2 regions of the Micromonospora sp. NPDC049102 genome follow, and region 2 is predicted to be linked to the other one. Evidence: riboswitches for the same ligand, from Rfam matches in the RefSeq annotation. Region 2 holds a riboswitch; the other holds the start of a gene.
What was found. A riboswitch is a leader RNA that binds a small molecule or an ion and turns the genes downstream of it on or off. The one in region 2 is predicted to bind cobalamin.
Positions count from the first base shown of each region.

Region 1 (7,772 bases), on a different contig from region 2:
GTATGCGGGTGGACCTCGGTTGGCGGGCCGGGGAGGTACGCGACATCGTGGTGCGGTGGCCGACACGGGCGTTGCGGCAGGTGACGCTGATCGACACCCCGGCGCTCACGGCGGTCGACGACCAGGGGCACACGCCGGTGCTGGATCGCGTCCTGGCCGACGCGGACGCGGTGTTGTTCCTGACCCGTGACGGCCGTGACAGCGATCTGCGGGTGGTGGAGTCCGGTCGGGACAGCGCCGTCGCGCAGGCCGCCCCGGTGAATGTGATCATGGTGCTGTCCCGGGCGGACGAGGTCGGCGGTGGCCGGGTCGACGGGTTGCTCACCGCCCGTCAGTTGGCCCGCCGGCACCACCGTGATCCCCGGGTGGGCGCGCTGGCCGTCAACGTGGTGGCGTGCAGCGGGGCTATCGGCCTCGCGGGCCGGTTGCTCAGCGAGTCCGACTTCGTCGCCCTCGCGACGCTGGCCGGGGTGCCCCGCGCCGAGATGGAGGCCCACCTGCTCTCCGCGGACCGCTTCGTCCGTGGCGAGCTTCCGGTACGCCTCGACCCCGAGGTGCGCGCGGGCCTGCTGGAACGGTTCGGCCTCTTCGGTATCCGGCTCGCGACGACCCTGGTACGCGGCGGGTTCGACACCCGGGTGACGATGTCGGCCGAGCTGATCCGGCGCAGTGGGCTCACCGAGCTGCGCGAGTCGATGACCCGCTGTTTCGTCGATCGCCGCGACGCGCTCAAGGCGCGCTCGGCGCTGGCGGCGGTGGAGTCCCTGGTGCGTGACGAGCCGGTCCGGGGCAGCGACGAGTTGGTCGGTGCGATCGAGCAGATCCTGGCGGGCGCGCACGAGTTCCGTGAGTTACGCCTGCTGGTGGCGTTGCGAAATGCGCGTCTCGGTTTCGACGCCGAGTTGGCCGCCGAGGCACAGCGTCTGGTCGGCGGCGACGGGGTCTCCCTGGCGGCCCGGCTCGGTGTCGAGCACGGGGCGACCGCGCAGCGGCTCTGGGAGGTCGCGGCCGACGCCCAGTGGCGGTGGCGGGACCGGGCCGAGGATCCGCTGCTACCGCTGACCCAGCGGCGCGGGGCGGAGGTCGTCGTGCGCAGCTGCGAGGGCATGCTGGCCGAGTTGGCCGCCGGCGGTCGCTGAGCGGTCACGAGTCCAACCGGGACGCTGCGGCGCGCGTTTCCCCGCGATCAACCCATTGACACGACCGTGGTCTCCCGCCGCCGGCGAGGCATGTCGGTTGTGCGGCACATACGTCAGAGTCATATTCATACCTCTGTGGTATGTCGCTCACCGGCTCTGTCGACTGCCGAGGGTGACGGGGGCGCGCTCAGCCGGAGCTGCCATCGTCGGCCGTGGTCGGTGAGCCGGACGATCGCCAGCGGCGCGACGTCGAACTGCCGGTACGTCGCCAGTGGCAGATCCAGGGCGTGCACCAGCGCGACGCGGATCACGAGCGGGTGGGTGACGGCCGTGACCCCTCGACCGACGCCACGCTGGGCGTCCAGCCACCGACCGACGCGCTGGCGCAGCGCCGCGACCGACTCGCCACCGTGCGGTGCCGCGTCCGGGCTGGTCAGCCACTCATGCAGCGCCTCGGGTCGCGTCGCGGCGATGTCCTGAAGGGATCGACCGGCCCACTCCCCGTAGTCGCAGTCGGCAAGCGCCGACTCGACCGCGGGCGTCAGGCCGAGGGCGTACGCGGTCTGCACGGCCGCCGTCGCGGGACTGGACAGGCAGGCAAGGCCGTCGCCGGTCCGCCGGCACGGGTCGACGGGGGACAGGGCGAGGGCGGCGCGCCGGCCGCCCTCGTCCAGGCTGTCGTTCCCGCCGAAACGGGCCTGCCGAAGAGCGACGGTGTGCCCGTGGGCGACCAACCGCAGGCTGGTGGCGCTCACCCGGCCAGTCGTGCCTCGGCGACCGCGCGTTGACGGTGCATCAGAGCGGCGAAGAGCAGGCCGATCCCGGTCCACAGCAGCACCTGGGTGCCGAGGGACGCGAGCCGGAAACTCCACAGCAGCGTCGCGGGGAAGTCGCCGGGGACCTCCTGGAACGACGGCAGCACCACGTAGGAGACGACGGTGACCAGCAGGAAACCGCCGACGGCCGCGCTGGCGCGGAGCCACACCGGCGAGTGCGCGCCGACCGAGCGGTAGCCGAGCGAACCCGACCAGACCGCGACCAGGCCGAGTACCACCATCAACAGGTAGGTGACCGTGCGCTGGTCGATGGTGGACGGGTCGCCGACCGCCGGAGGGTTCGGTGGGTACTTGAGGAACGGCACGATCACCACGCCGAGCAGCGCGCCGCCGGCCAGTAGCAGACCGCCCCGCCCATCGTCGACGGTCCTGCGTCGCCGGCTCAGCAGGACGTACGCGGTGGCCAGCAGGCCGCCCATCGCGGCGCCGAACAGGCCGGTGGCCAGGAACAGGCCGCCGCGCTGGCCGTTCCGGCCGACCAGGGCGTCCTCGTCGTGCTGGTGCCCGTCGGCGGAGGATTCGGCGTGCGTGGCAGCCGCCGCCTCCTCGATGGCGATGGCCGCCTCGACGTGCGGTTCGCCGACGACGTATGCGAACGTTCCGGCGAGCAAACCTGCCACCAGGCCGGCGAGCAGGCCGCGCAGCAGGACCGTGACGAACGAGGGTGCGGTGCCGGTGCCGGTCAGTGGCACGGGACACCGAGCAGGTGCCGACCGTCGTGCATCAACTCGTGCAGGTACATGCCGCTGCGCGAGACGGCTCCCTGGTCGAAGGCGACGAGGTAGGTCAGCAGGGCGAGCGCGGCGACCGTGGCCAGGACCGCCCACAGCAGACGGGTCGGGACAGCGGGGTGCACCAGCGGCTGGCTGGACGTGGAGCTGGACATGCGTGCACGAACCTCCTCGGGGATGACGCGTCCCCATCGCAAGGCTGCGGACGACCGAGCGTCCTGGCTCGCGACCCCCGAGTGGGGACCGCTCACAGTGGCGCGACCGCGCCGGATTCTCACCGGCTTCCCTCGCGTCGCCGCAGATAGTGGATCGACCGTATCGGTGCCGGTTCGGCTCAGTCAAGCCGGCGGCGACGGCCGGACGCGCTGCCGCCCGACGTGCGCTCACCGGTCGACTCGAAGCTATCGACGGTGACCATCACCGTTGACCGCGACACGCCCGGACCCGACATGTGGGGTGTGACAAACGCAGCCGCCCCTATATATGGTGTCGAGCGCAGCTGGTTCGGCCGCTCATCCCGAGTGGTCGAGGCAAGAGGGAACCCGGTGGGAATCCGGGACTGTCCCGCAGCGGTGAGTGGGAACGACCGCCGCCATCAGCACTGGGCCACCAATCGGCCTGGGAAGCGACGGCCAGTAGGAGACCGGCTAGTACCGGTCGTGCCCGCGAGTCCGAAGACCTGCCAGCGCGCCGCGTACCCGACCCCGGGTGTGCGGCGGTCCGAGGCCGCGTGGGACGGCTGACGCCACCTGACCCACGCCGCGCCGGCGTGGCGTCCGACGGTGTCCGTCTCCTCGCGTCCGAGGGCCGTGAGGTCTCGAACTCCCGAGGAGTGAGTGGTGACAGTCACCGAGGTGGTACCGGTCAGCGGCGAAGCCCTGCGGCGGACACCGATGCAGGTCCGCAAACGCGACGGCGGCACCGAGGCCGTCGACGTCAACAGGATCGTCCGGGCGGTCGAGCGGTGGGCCGACGACCTGACCGACGTCGACCCGATGCGGGTCGCCACCCGTACGATCAGCGGCCTCTACGACGGCGCGACGACGGCGGAGCTGGACCGGCTGTCCATCCAGACGGCAGCCGAGATGATCGGTGCGGAACCGCAGTACTCGCGCCTGGCCGCGCGCCTGTTGGCCGGTTATGTCGACAAGGAGGTCCGTCGGCAGGGCATCGCCTCGTTCAGCGCGGCGATCCGGGCCGGCCACGCCGAGGGCCTGATCGGCGACGAGACCGCCGCGTTCGTCAACGCGCACGCCGAGAACTTCGACAACGCCGTCGACGCCGACGGTGACCGCCGGTTCGAGTACTTCGGCCTGCGCACGGTCTACGACCGGTACCTGCTGCGTCACCCCACGTCAAGGCTGGTGCTGGAGACCCCGCAGTACTGGCTGCTGCGGGTGGCCTGCGGCCTGTCGCGTACGCCCGACGAAGCGGTCGACTTCTACCGGCTCATGTCCAGCCTCGCCTATCTGCCCAGCTCACCGACGTTGTTCAACTCCGGCACCCGGCACACGCAGATGTCCTCGTGCTACCTGGTCGACTCGCCGCGCGACGAGCTGGACTCGATCTACGCGCGCTACGCCCAGGTCGCCAACCTGTCCAAGTTCGCCGGTGGCATCGGCATCGCGTACTCCCGGGTCAGGTCCCGCGGCGCGCTGATCCGGGGCACCAACGGGCAGTCCAACGGAATCGTGCCGTGGCTGCGCACACTGGACGCGAGCGTCGCGGCGGTCAACCAGGGCGGCCGACGCAAGGGCGCGGCCTGCGTCTACCTCGAGCCGTGGCACCCGGACATCGAGGAGTTCCTCCAACTACGCGACAACACCGGCGAGGACGCCCGCCGTACCCACAACCTCAACCTGGCCAACTGGATCCCGGACGAGTTCATGCGCCGGGTCGAGGCGGACGAGATGTGGTCGCTGTTCGACCCCGACGAGGTGCCGGAACTGCCGGACCTGTGGGGGAAGCGGTTCGACGCCGCGTACCGGGCGGCCGAGGCGCAGGGCCGCTACGTGCGGCAGCTGCCGGCACGTGAGCTGTACGGGAAGATGATGCGGACCCTGGCCCAGACCGGCAACGGCTGGATGACCTTCAAGGACGCGGCCAACCGGCTGTGCAACCAGACGGCCGAGCCGGGCAACGTCGTGCACCTCTCCAACCTCTGCACCGAGATCATCGAGGTGTCCAGCGACGCCGAGACCGCCGTGTGCAACCTCGGCTCGGTGAACGTCGCCGCCCACCTGAGCGACGACGGCATCGACTGGGAACGGCTGCGCGCCACGGTCCGTACCGCCGTGACGTTCCTCGACCGGGTCATCGACATCAACTACTACCCGACCCCGCAGGCGGCGGCGAGCAACCCCCGCTGGCGTCCGGTCGGGCTCGGGTTGATGGGGTTGCAGGACGTGTTCTTCGCGCTGCGGCTGCCGTTCGACTCGCCGGCCGCGCGGGAGCTGTCCACGCGGATCAGCGAGGAGCTGTACCTCACCGCGCTGGAGACCTCCGCCGACCTGGCCCGCCGGTTCGGGGCACACCCGGCGTTCGCGCAGACCCGGGCCGCGCGGGGGCGCCTGCAACCGGATTTGTGGGGTGTCGAGGGTACGCAGACCTCGCGCTGGGCCGCGCTGCGCCAGGAGGTCCAGGAGTACGGGCTGCGCAACTCGCTGCTGGTGGCGGTCGCGCCGACCGCGACGATCGCCTCGATCGCCGGCTGCTACGAGTGCGTCGAGCCGCAGGTGTCCAACCTCTTCAAGCGCGAGACCCTGTCGGGGGAGTTCCTCCAGGTCAACACCGCTCTGGTGCGCGAGTTGAAGGTCCGTGGTCTGTGGACCGAGCAGATCCGGTCGGCGATCAAGCGGGCCGATGGCTCGGTGCAGTCCGTCGCGGAGCTGCCGGCCGACGTGCGGGAGCTGTTCCGCACCGCGTGGGAGCTGCCGCAGCGGGCGCTGATCGACCTGGCCGCCGCCCGCGCGCCGTTCATCGACCAGTCCCAGTCGCTGAACCTGTTCCTGGCCTCGCCCACCATCGGCAAGCTCTCCTCGATGTACCTGTACGCCTGGAAGTCCGGCCTGAAGACCACCTACTACCTGCGCTCGCGCCCCGCCACGCGTATCCAGCAGGCGACCGTCGCGGTGGTCACGCCGTCGACGGGCGACGCCGAGGCGTTGGCCTGCTCGCTGGAGAACCCCGAGTCGTGCGAGGCGTGTCAGTGACCGTCGCCGACCCCACCACCGACAACACCGCCGACGCGAGGACCACGCACATGCTGCTCGACCCCGGGATGGACCTGACTCTCCGCCCGATGCGTTACCCGCACTTCTTCGACCGGTTCCGGGACGCCATCCGCAACACGTGGACGGTGGAGGAGGTCGACCTGCACGCCGACCTCGCCGACCTGGACCGGTTGTCGCCGGCCGAGCGGCACCTGGTCAGCCGCCTCGTGGCGTTCTTCGCCACCGGCGACACGATCGTCGCCAACAACCTCGTGCTCAACCTGTACCAGCACGTCAACAGCCCCGAGGGCCGGCTCTACCTGTCGCGACAACTGTTCGAGGAGGCCGTACACGTCCAGTTCTACCTCAACCTGCTCGACACGTACGTGCCGGACGAGACCGAGCGGTTCGCGGCGTTCGCGGCCATCGAGAACATCCCGTCGATCCGTCGCAAGGCGGAGTTCTGCTTCCGGTGGATCGATTCGTTGCAGGAGATGCGGGAGCTGCGTACCCGCGAGGACCGGCGGGCGTTCCTGCTCAACCTGATCTGCTTCGCCGCCTGCATCGAGGGCCTGTTCTTCTACGGCGCGTTCGCGTACGTCTACTTCCTGCGCTCGCGTGGCCTGCTGCACGGTCTGGCGTCCGGGACCAACTGGGTGTTCCGCGACGAGTCCATGCACATGGCGTTCGCGTTCGACGTCGTCGACACCGTACGCGCCGAGGAACCGGACCTGTTCGACGACGACCTCGCCGACCAGGTGCGGCAGATGCTCGTCGAGGCCGTCGAGTGTGAGGTGCAGTTCGCCGAGGACCTGGTGGGTCAGGGGGTGCCCGGTCTCACCCTCGTGGACATGCGGGAGTACCTCCAGCACGTCGCCGACCGCCGTCTGGCCCAGCTCGGGATCGCACCGCACTACGGCTCGGCCAATCCGTTCGCCTTCATGGAGTTGCAGGACGTGCAGGAGCTGTCCAACTTCTTCGAGCGGCGGGTGTCGGCGTACCAGGTCGGTGTGAGCGGCGCGGTCGCCTTCGACGACGACTTCTAGGACCCCCACCCCACCCCCGTCCCGCCCCGTCGAGCATGACGTTGTTGCTCCCTATCGGCGTTCGGGGGCCTCAGCTTCATGATCGACGTCGGCGGCGGACGGGGTGTGGGGGTGGGGTGGGGGTGTTCTTGGGGGTGGGACGGTGGGTCAGGCGGGGGTGCAGGTCGGGGTGCTGACCGGGGGACTGGTTGAGGTGATGGAGCTGAGGTAGCCGGCGGTGGTCGACGCGCCCGGCGCGAGTTGGCCGTTGTAACTGGCGTTCGCGACGCTCACCTGGCTGCCCGACTGGGCGAGTGTGCCGTTCCACACCTGCGACACCGTCTGTCCACTGGCCAGCGTCCAGGTGACCCGCCAGCCGTTGAGCGTGGACGATCCGGAGTTGGTGACCGACAGCCGTCCCTCGAACCCGCCCTGCCAGGTGTTGACCACGGTGTTGGTGACCCCGCAGGACGGCCCACCCGGGCCGGTCGGCGTCGGTGTCGGCGTCGGGGTCGGAGTGGGCGTCGGGGTGGACGTCGGGGTGGGGGTTGGCGTGGGCGTGGTGCCGTTGGCCTGGAACTGCCACCAGTCGAGGTTGAACAGGGTGCCGCTGCCGCCGGTGAACCGCAGGTACAGGTCCTGGGTGCCGGTGGCGCCCGAGATCGGGCAGGAGACGGTCTGCCACGCCTGCCAACCGCCGGTGCCGGGCACCGCGCAGCTGCCCACCCGGGTGCCGGTGGGGCTACCGAGGCGCAGTTCGACGGTGCCGCCGGACGTGGCCGAGGCGACCCGCGCGGAGAACGACGTCGCGCCCGTACCGAAGCCGACG
Region 1 covers NZ_JBICTE010000004.1:74,366-82,137, forward strand. Annotated here, with positions in the region: gene ACGFH9_RS06380 (hypothetical protein) at 1-1,139, shown strand, start outside; gene ACGFH9_RS06385 (histidine phosphatase family protein) at 1,265-1,894, opposite strand; gene ACGFH9_RS06390 (CbtA family protein) at 1,891-2,667, opposite strand; gene ACGFH9_RS06395 (CbtB domain-containing protein) at 2,658-2,861, opposite strand; cobalamin riboswitch at 2,896-3,035, opposite strand; cobalamin riboswitch at 3,190-3,408, shown strand; gene ACGFH9_RS06400 (ribonucleoside-diphosphate reductase subunit alpha) at 3,600-5,918, shown strand; gene ACGFH9_RS06405 (ribonucleotide-diphosphate reductase subunit beta) at 5,969-6,964, shown strand; gene ACGFH9_RS06410 (family 43 glycosylhydrolase) at 7,112-7,772, opposite strand, start outside.
Region 1: it holds a riboswitch for cobalamin, as region 2 does, so the genes downstream of both, ACGFH9_RS06395 (CbtB domain-containing protein) here and metE (5-methyltetrahydropteroyltriglutamate--homocysteine S-methyltransferase) in region 2, are expected to answer to the same signal.

Region 2 (7,772 bases):
GCCGGACTCGTCGGCGTTCACGTCGTGCTCCGCCGACTGTCCTTCTTCACCATGGCACTGACCCACGCCACGTTCCCCGGGGTGGTGGCCGCCTCCATCATCGGCGTCAACATCGTCGTCGGCGGCGTGGTCGCAGGCGCGGTCGTCGCGCTGGGCGTCGCCGCGCTCAGCCGCCACCGAAGCCAGAACACCGCTGCGGCGACCGGCGTCCTGCTCTCCGGTGGCTTCGCGCTCGGCGCCGGGCTCGTCGCCACCCAGAACGGCTTCAGCCGAGACCTGACATCGTTCCTCGTCGGATCGATACTCACCGTCAGCCCGCAGGACCTGGTGACCACCGCCGTGGCGCTCGTCGTCGTCGCGGCCGTCCTGCTGACCTGCGCCCGTCCACTGCGCTACACCGGTTTCGACCGGGCCGGCGCACAGGCGGGCGGCTTCGCCACCGGTGTCTGGGACGTCGTACTGCTGCTCGCCATCCAGGTCGCGGTCGTCACGATCGTCCCCGCCATCGGCACCATCCTCGCCCTCGCCCTGATCGTCGCGCCGGCAGCGGCGGCGCGCCAGTGGTCCAACCGCCTGAGCATCATCACCGCCCTGGCCGTCACGCTCGGCGCTCTCAGCGGGCTCGGCGGCCTGTACGCGTCGAGCCGCTGGGACGTCGCCGCCGGCGCGAGTATCACCCTGACCGCCACTGCGATCCTGGCATTGTCGACCGTGCTGTCCCGGCTGGTCAGATCTCGGCACATGGCCACCGCCCGCCTGCGGGCGTTCCCCGCATGAGCACCGCACATTTCGACGAGACGAGGCGTGCACTGGACCGCGCGGTGGTCGTGCTGCGCGCGATGGCGTATGAGCACCGAATACATATTCTCGTGCTGCTGCAGGACGGCGATCAGACGCCGGCGTCCCTGGCGGAGGCGATGTCCGCGGACTCGACGATCATCGCCCGGCACCTGCGGTACCTCAAGGAGGCCCGGTTGATCCGGCGCAAGCGCCGTGGGCGAGAAGTCACCTACACGCTGCAAGGGGAGGCCACCAGGCGACTCATCACGGAAGTGCTTCACCACGCCCGGCACTCGGCCTGAGCATGGCACGGAGAGTCTTGGGGTCCAGCCTTGCCGCCGCGCGCTGCTCAGGGCCGCCCAAGCTGCACCTTTTCGGCAAGCGGTACGGACTTGACGACCCGGGCGCAAGTGCGTCGCATCGCTCTGTCCGCCCGGTTCGCAGGGGAAATCTGTGCCCGGGTGGAGAAGCTCCTCGAAGCTCCTCGCCGCCCCCTTTTCGTCACCGGGGGCTGTCCCGGACTGCGCTTGCCGGTCTGAACTGGACCGGCTGGCCCACTGCCTCCACTGATAGTACAGCTGTACATTAATACAGCGGAGGATGTACCGTCAGGCGGTGGAAACGCTCACGCACGGACAGGTCCTGGCCCGCTTCGGTCACGCCCTGTCCGACCCGGTCCGGGCCCGGATCCTGCTGGCGCTGCGCGAAGGTCCCGGCTATCCGGCAGACCTCGCCGACCTGCTGGGCACGAGCAGGCAGAACCTGTCGAACCATCTGGCGTGTCTGCGCGGCTGCGGCCTGGTCGTCGCCGTACCCGAAGGCCGTCGGTCGCGCTACGAGCTCGCCGACGCGCGCCTCGCGCACGCTCTGGGTGATCTCCTCGGTCTCGTCCTCGCGGTCGACCCTGCCGCCTGCCCGACCGCCGCGACCGACGACTGCTGCTGATGAGCCTGCCGCGCATCTCGCTGACCGCGGCACCATCGCAGCCGCGACGGGCGGTGCTGATCCGTCGGGTGCGGCTGTTCGTGGCCTTGACCATCACCTACAACCTCATCGAAGCGGCCGTCGCGATCAGCGCTGGGACGATCGCCTCGTCGACCGCGCTGATCGGCTTCGGCCTCGACTCGATCATCGAGGTCGCCTCAGCTGCCGCCGTGGCGTGGCAGTTCTCCGGCCCCGACCACGAACGCCGGGAACGCGCCGCCCTGCGCATCATCGCGATCTCGTTCTTCGCCCTCACCGCCTACGTCGGCGTCGGGTCCATGCGGGCGCTGCTCAGCACCGACCGTCCGGAGCACTCCACGGTCGGCCTGCTGCTCGCAGCCGTGTCGCTGGCGGTCATGCCGATCCTGTCCGCCGCGCAACGCCGCGCCGGCCGGGAACTCGGCTCGGCCTCCGCGGTCGCCGACTCGAGACAGACCCTGCTGTGCACCTATTTGTCCGCCATTCTGCTCGTCGGCTTGGCCGTCAACTCGCTGTTCGGCTGGTGGTGGGCCGACCCGGCCGCCGCGCTGGCCATCGCCGCCGTCGCGGCCAAGGAAGGCCGCGACGCCTGGCGGGGTGACACCTGCTGCACGCCCGCCACGGTGGTAGGTGATTCCACTGCAACCGACTGCGTCGACGGCTGCTGCACCTGACGTCACGACTGGGCGGACACACTCCGCTACAGCGCTGGGCGAAAGCCCGGAAAGAGCACGCCTACTGGTAATTGGCGACGGTCGGAGTGCAGATCGTCCGGAGAGGCTAGGGGTGCGGTGGCAGGGTCGGGCTCCAAGCGGTGCAGGCGCCGTCCCCAGGCGGCGTGGGCGCGGTTCGGATGAGGGCCGGCGTCGGCGAGCCGGTAGCCGTAGGGTGGCCGGCCGCCGAGATGTCGGCCCTGCAACTCCGCCTGAGCACGCATGGCCGCAGTGGTGCGATGCCGCGCCGGGACACCTCCCGCTGGGAGTGCACACCGAGCAGGTCCAGCAACGCCAGCTGCCGCGGGTTGTCGAAGTCCACCGGCCCATAGGTCTCCGGCAGCCACAACTGCAGCCCGTGGCTGAGCAATGTGGGAGTCAACTGTTCAAGCTGCTGGCCGTGGAAGGCGCGCTCGTACTCCCCAACAACGATCGCGTCGAAACCGCGTGCCGAGTCCATCACGGCGTCGAGCAGCCGTGACGCCTGCGGCCGGTCCGGCCAGGGCACTCGGCGGGAGACGCCCTCGTCGAAGAACTCCACCACGATCCGGCCATGACCGGCGACCAGGTCGCCGGCGTGGTCGCGTCGCCACCGGCACGACGACGCCCGATCCTGGAAGTCGACGGTGGACATCCGGCCGTAGAACGCGAAGCGCAGTCCATCCGCAGCCGGGGTGAACCGTTGTGGCCGTAGCTTCCGCTGCCCGGCAGCCCAGGACGAAAGAGTGCTCCGTCCCGGTTTTGCCGCCGCCCTGGTCGCCATAGGACCTCCACGATCGGGAGATGCTTGCGGGGAGGTATGAGTGTTGTTCGTGTAAGCCTGCGGCAGGCGGACAGGGTGTCCGGCTCGTGCGGATGGTGCCCGAGCAGATCGCCTTCGCGGGCGGCCGGTCGTTGCTGCTCGGTCCGGGGGCGCACAGCACCCCACACCTGTGGTCCGTGATCGCCGACCTGGCCCCGGACGTGGTGGTGTTCGGGCCGTGTGGCTTTACGCCCGAACGGACCATCGGCGAGCTGTCCGTGGCGGCCGGATTCCCGCGCTCAACGGGTTTCCGTCGAGGCGGGTTGACCCGCCTGGCCGACGCGGGCATCGGATGCGCGTTGTCGCACGCCACGGTGGGGCGGCGTGCCGCCGCCCCACCGCGCGCTCAGGTAAGAGTGCTGCGGATCTCGGCGGCGCCGCTGACCAGACGGGTCAGGGACTGCTCGACCTCCGGGTAGCCGCGGGTCTTGAGGCCGCAGTCGGGGTTGACCCAGAGCCGGTCGGCGGGCACCGCGGCGACGGCGCGGCGTAGCGCGTCGGTGACCTCCGCCTGTTCCGGTACGCGGGGGGAGTGGATGTCGTAAACGCCGGGTCCGACGCCGCGTTGGTAGCCGGTGGTGCGCAGATCGTCGAGGATCTCCATCTTCGACCGGGACGCTTCGATGCTGGTGACGTCGGCGTCGAGGGCGTCGATCGCGGTCAGGACCTCGCCGAACTCGGAGTAGCACAGGTGGGTGTGGATCTGGGTGGCGTCGGCGACTCCGCTGGTGGCGAGCCGGAACGCCCGGACAGCCCAGTCCAGGTAGGCGCGCTGCTCGTCCCGGCGCAGCGGCAGTGTCTCCCGCAGAGCGGGTTCGTCGACCTGGATGATGCGGATGCCGGCGGCTTCCAGGTCGCGGGCCTCGTCGCGTAGTGCGAGGGCGGCCTGGTTGGCGGTGTCGGCGAGGGGTTGGTCGGTGCGGACGAATGACCAGGCCAGGATCGTCACCGGTCCGGTGAGCATGCCCTTGACCGGTCGGTTCGTCAGCGACTGCGCGTAGGTGGACCAGTCGACGGTCATCGGTCCGGTCCGGGTGACGTCGCCGTAGATGATGGGCGGGCGTACGCACCGGGAGCCGTACGACTGCACCCAGCCGTTGACCGTGGCGGCGAACCCGTCGAGCTGCTCGCCGAAGTACTGCACCATGTCGTTGCGTTCCGGTTCGCCGTGCACCAGCACGTCCAACCCGAGACGTTCCTGCACAGCGATGACGTGGGCGACCTCGGCGCGCATCCGCTCGGCGTAGCCGGTGTCGTCGAGCCGACCGGCCCGGTGCGCCGCGCGAGCCTGCCGCAGCTCCGCGGTTTGCGGGAAGGATCCGATGGTGGTGGTGGGCAGCGGCGGGAGACCCAGTCGGGCCTGCTGAGTGGCGGCCCGTTGGGCGTATGGGCCCCGTCGTACGTGTTCGGGTCGCAACGCGTCCAGTCGGGCTCGGACCCCGTCGTTACGCCAGGCCGCCGGGGTCGCGGGCAGGGCAGGGGGCAGGGCGCCGACACCGTCGCGCAGTGCGCGTCCGAGAGCGACGACCTCGTCGACCTTCTGCCGGGCGAACGCGAGCCGCCCACGCAGGTCCTGGTCCAGATCGGGTTCGGCGGCGAGGTCCACCGGCACGTGCAGCAACGAACAGGTTGTCGACACCGCGACATGGTCGGCTAGAGCGGTCAGTACGGCGCCGGTCGCGGTGGCGGTGCGTAGGTCGGTTCGCCAGATGTTGCGCCCGTCGACCAGTCCAGCGACGATCGTCTTCCCGCGTAGTGGGCCGGCGGCGGCGAGGCGGTTCAGGTTGCCTGGCCCGGCGACCAGATCGATGCCGACCGCCTCGACCGGGGTGCCCAACAGCGCTGGCAACGCGTCGCCGAGGTCACCGAAGTACGACGCGACGAACAACCGTGGGCGGTGCTTCAGGAGGCCGAGCCGGCGGTACGCGGCGCGTAGCGCGGCGATCTCCTGCGGGGTGCGGTCGGCGGCGTACGCGGGTTCGTCGAGTTGAACCCATTCGACGCCGGCACCGGCCAGGGTGCCGAGGATGTCGGCGTAGACAGCGATGAGGTCATCGAGCCGGTCGAACGGTCGGAATCCCTCGGGCGCGTCCTCGGTGGCCTTGGACAGCAGGAGGTAGGTCGCCGGGCCGACCAGCACCGGTCTGGTGGTGACGCCGAGCGCCTTGGCTTCGGCGTACTCCCGTACCGCCTTGTCGGGCCGAGCGGTGAACGGTGTGTCCGGGCCGACCTCCGGCACCAGGTAGTGGTAGTTGGTGTCGAACCACTTCGTCAGCTCCAGCGCCGGCTCGAACTCCGTGCCACGAGCCATGGCGAAGTAGGTGTCCAGGTCACCGAGGCCGAGGCGGCGGAACCGGTCGGGGACCGCGTCGACCAGGACGGTGGTGTCGAGTACCTGGTCGTAGAAGGAGAACGTGTTCGACGGGATCGCGTCCAGACCGGCGTCGCGCAGTGTGCGCCACACGTCTGCGCGAAGGCTGGCGGCAGTTAACTGAAGGGCGTTCGCGTCGATCCGGCCCGCCCAGTAGGACTCGACGGCGTGCTTGAGTTCCCGGTGCGGACCGATGCGGGGATAGCCGAGCACGGTGCTCAGCCCGAACGGTGTGGTCACGGAACAGGTGTCCTTCCCTCGAGGTCGACCACCGACCACACTGGAGGGACACGGCAGGGCACGGACCAACGACCGGGCCTCGCCCTGACCCTCCCGAGAGGTCGACGGCGGCGCACGCGGACGCGTACGCGGTGCGGGCAGGTCTTCGGACTCGTGGGCGTGACCGGGTTGACCGATCTCCTACTGGCCGTCGCTTCCCAGACGCTCACGCGTCCAGTGCGTATGACGGCTGTCGTTCCCACTCACCGCTGCGGGGCAGTCCCGGTTTCCCACCGGGTTCCCTCTTGCGACGCCGCACCGTGACGGTGCGGCGAACCAGCACTGCCGACCATCGTACGGCCTGCGAGCTGATCCTCAGGGCCGCAGTCACAGGCGGATTCCCTGTCGTCCGCCCGCCACCGGACCGGCCGGTAATCCGGGCACCCGGATTCCCGGCCGAGGCCCGCTACGGCGGGGAGATGGACGGAGCCTGCCCGGAGCCGAAGCGCCATCCTTCGACAGTGCCCTGCGCGGGGTTGTAGCTGCTGGCGCCGAGGGTGCTGTAGGACCAGGTGCCGCCGGGTACGGCGTGCCAGTACGACCAGTACGCGCTGGCAGGTGGCGTGTTGACACACGGTTCGGCGGCGGGGAGGGGGTAGCCGTTGATGCGGCAGACGAAGGCCAGCCCCCACCGTTGTGTACCGGTGACGGTGAAGCCGGCCCCCTGCAACGCGGCGAGGCCGGTCGGTGGGTCCCCGAGCCGGCAGCCGGTCTGCGCACCGAGGCCGAAGGCAGTGAGGTCGACCACCACAGTGACGCCCGCCCCCGGCGTACACGCTGCGGCGTGTGCAGCGCGCGGGAGCGGATCGACCGCGACCAGACCGGCGCCGGCGACGACGGCCGCGAGGAGTAGCGCGATCCGTCGGCGAGCCGTCACCCGCGGGGCGGTCACCACGGCGCACACGCCAGGACGGGCGCGGTCGGCTGGGCGCCGGCGGCCGACAGGGTCGCGTACCCGGTGCCCGCCATGCCGGGTGCGGCCTGCGCGGTGGCCCGAACAGCGGTGCTCGCGTCGAACCCCCCCCGAGGTGTACGCGATGGCACCACGATTGGCGGATGCCCCCGTGCAGTTCACCTGCAGGCTGATCAGGTGCTGGCGAGCGCGCAGCCACGGCAGTGATCGCCCGGCGGCGGACAGCGCCTGGGCGGCGAGTCCGGTGCTGTTCGCGTTGGGCACGCCGTTGGTGGAGAACGGGCCGTCGCTGTTCTGCACGGAGACGAGCCACTGCGCCGCCGAGGCCGCGACGAGTGGCCGGTCCGCCGCGAGCAGAGCCTGCACGGCCATCGCTGTGGCGTCGACGTCGCTGACGCAGGTCGCCTGCCCGAAGAGCAGCGGGAAACCGCCGTCGCCGCACCGGCTCGCGGCCAGGAACGTCACCGCCGCCGGTGCGCCCTTGGCGCGGTCCAACGCCAGCGCTGCGAAGGACTGGGTGAACGCGTTGCTGTAGTCGCCGAACGCCGAACGGTCGGAGTATCGACCCGATGGTGTCAGCAGGCCGTTGAGGCGGGTGAGTAGGTCGACCCTGCCGAACGCCGCCGGGTTGAGGCCGCGGACCTGGGCACCGAGGGCGAGTTTCGCTGTCGCGCCCGCGTACGACTCGGTGCCGTCGCCGATGTAGCCGGTGAGTACGGCGGGTTGGGCGAGCCACGACACGGCGTTGGCCGCAGTCGTGTCGGCTACTTTCGCCGCGGCGAAGGCGAACACCGCGTCGAGGGTGAGTCCCTGGTCGGGGTAGGCGACGCCGTCGAAGGTGACTTCGAAGCGTTCACCGTCCACTGCCTGACGGGCGAGCCACCCGGCTGCGGCGTCGACCCTGTTGAGTGTGGGCGGTGATGCTGACGCGGCTGACGGAGTGACAGTCAG
Region 2 covers NZ_JBICTE010000043.1:23,274-31,045, reverse strand. Annotated here, with positions in the region: gene ACGFH9_RS28585 (metal ABC transporter permease) at 1-777, shown strand, start outside; gene ACGFH9_RS28580 (metalloregulator ArsR/SmtB family transcription factor) at 774-1,082, shown strand; gene ACGFH9_RS28575 (ArsR/SmtB family transcription factor) at 1,381-1,725, shown strand; gene ACGFH9_RS28570 (cation transporter) at 1,725-2,417, shown strand; gene ACGFH9_RS28565 (hypothetical protein) at 2,524-3,219, opposite strand; gene ACGFH9_RS28560 (hypothetical protein) at 3,306-3,677, shown strand; gene metE (5-methyltetrahydropteroyltriglutamate--homocysteine S-methyltransferase) at 3,605-5,869, opposite strand; cobalamin riboswitch at 5,988-6,204, opposite strand; gene ACGFH9_RS28550 (hypothetical protein) at 6,315-6,803, opposite strand.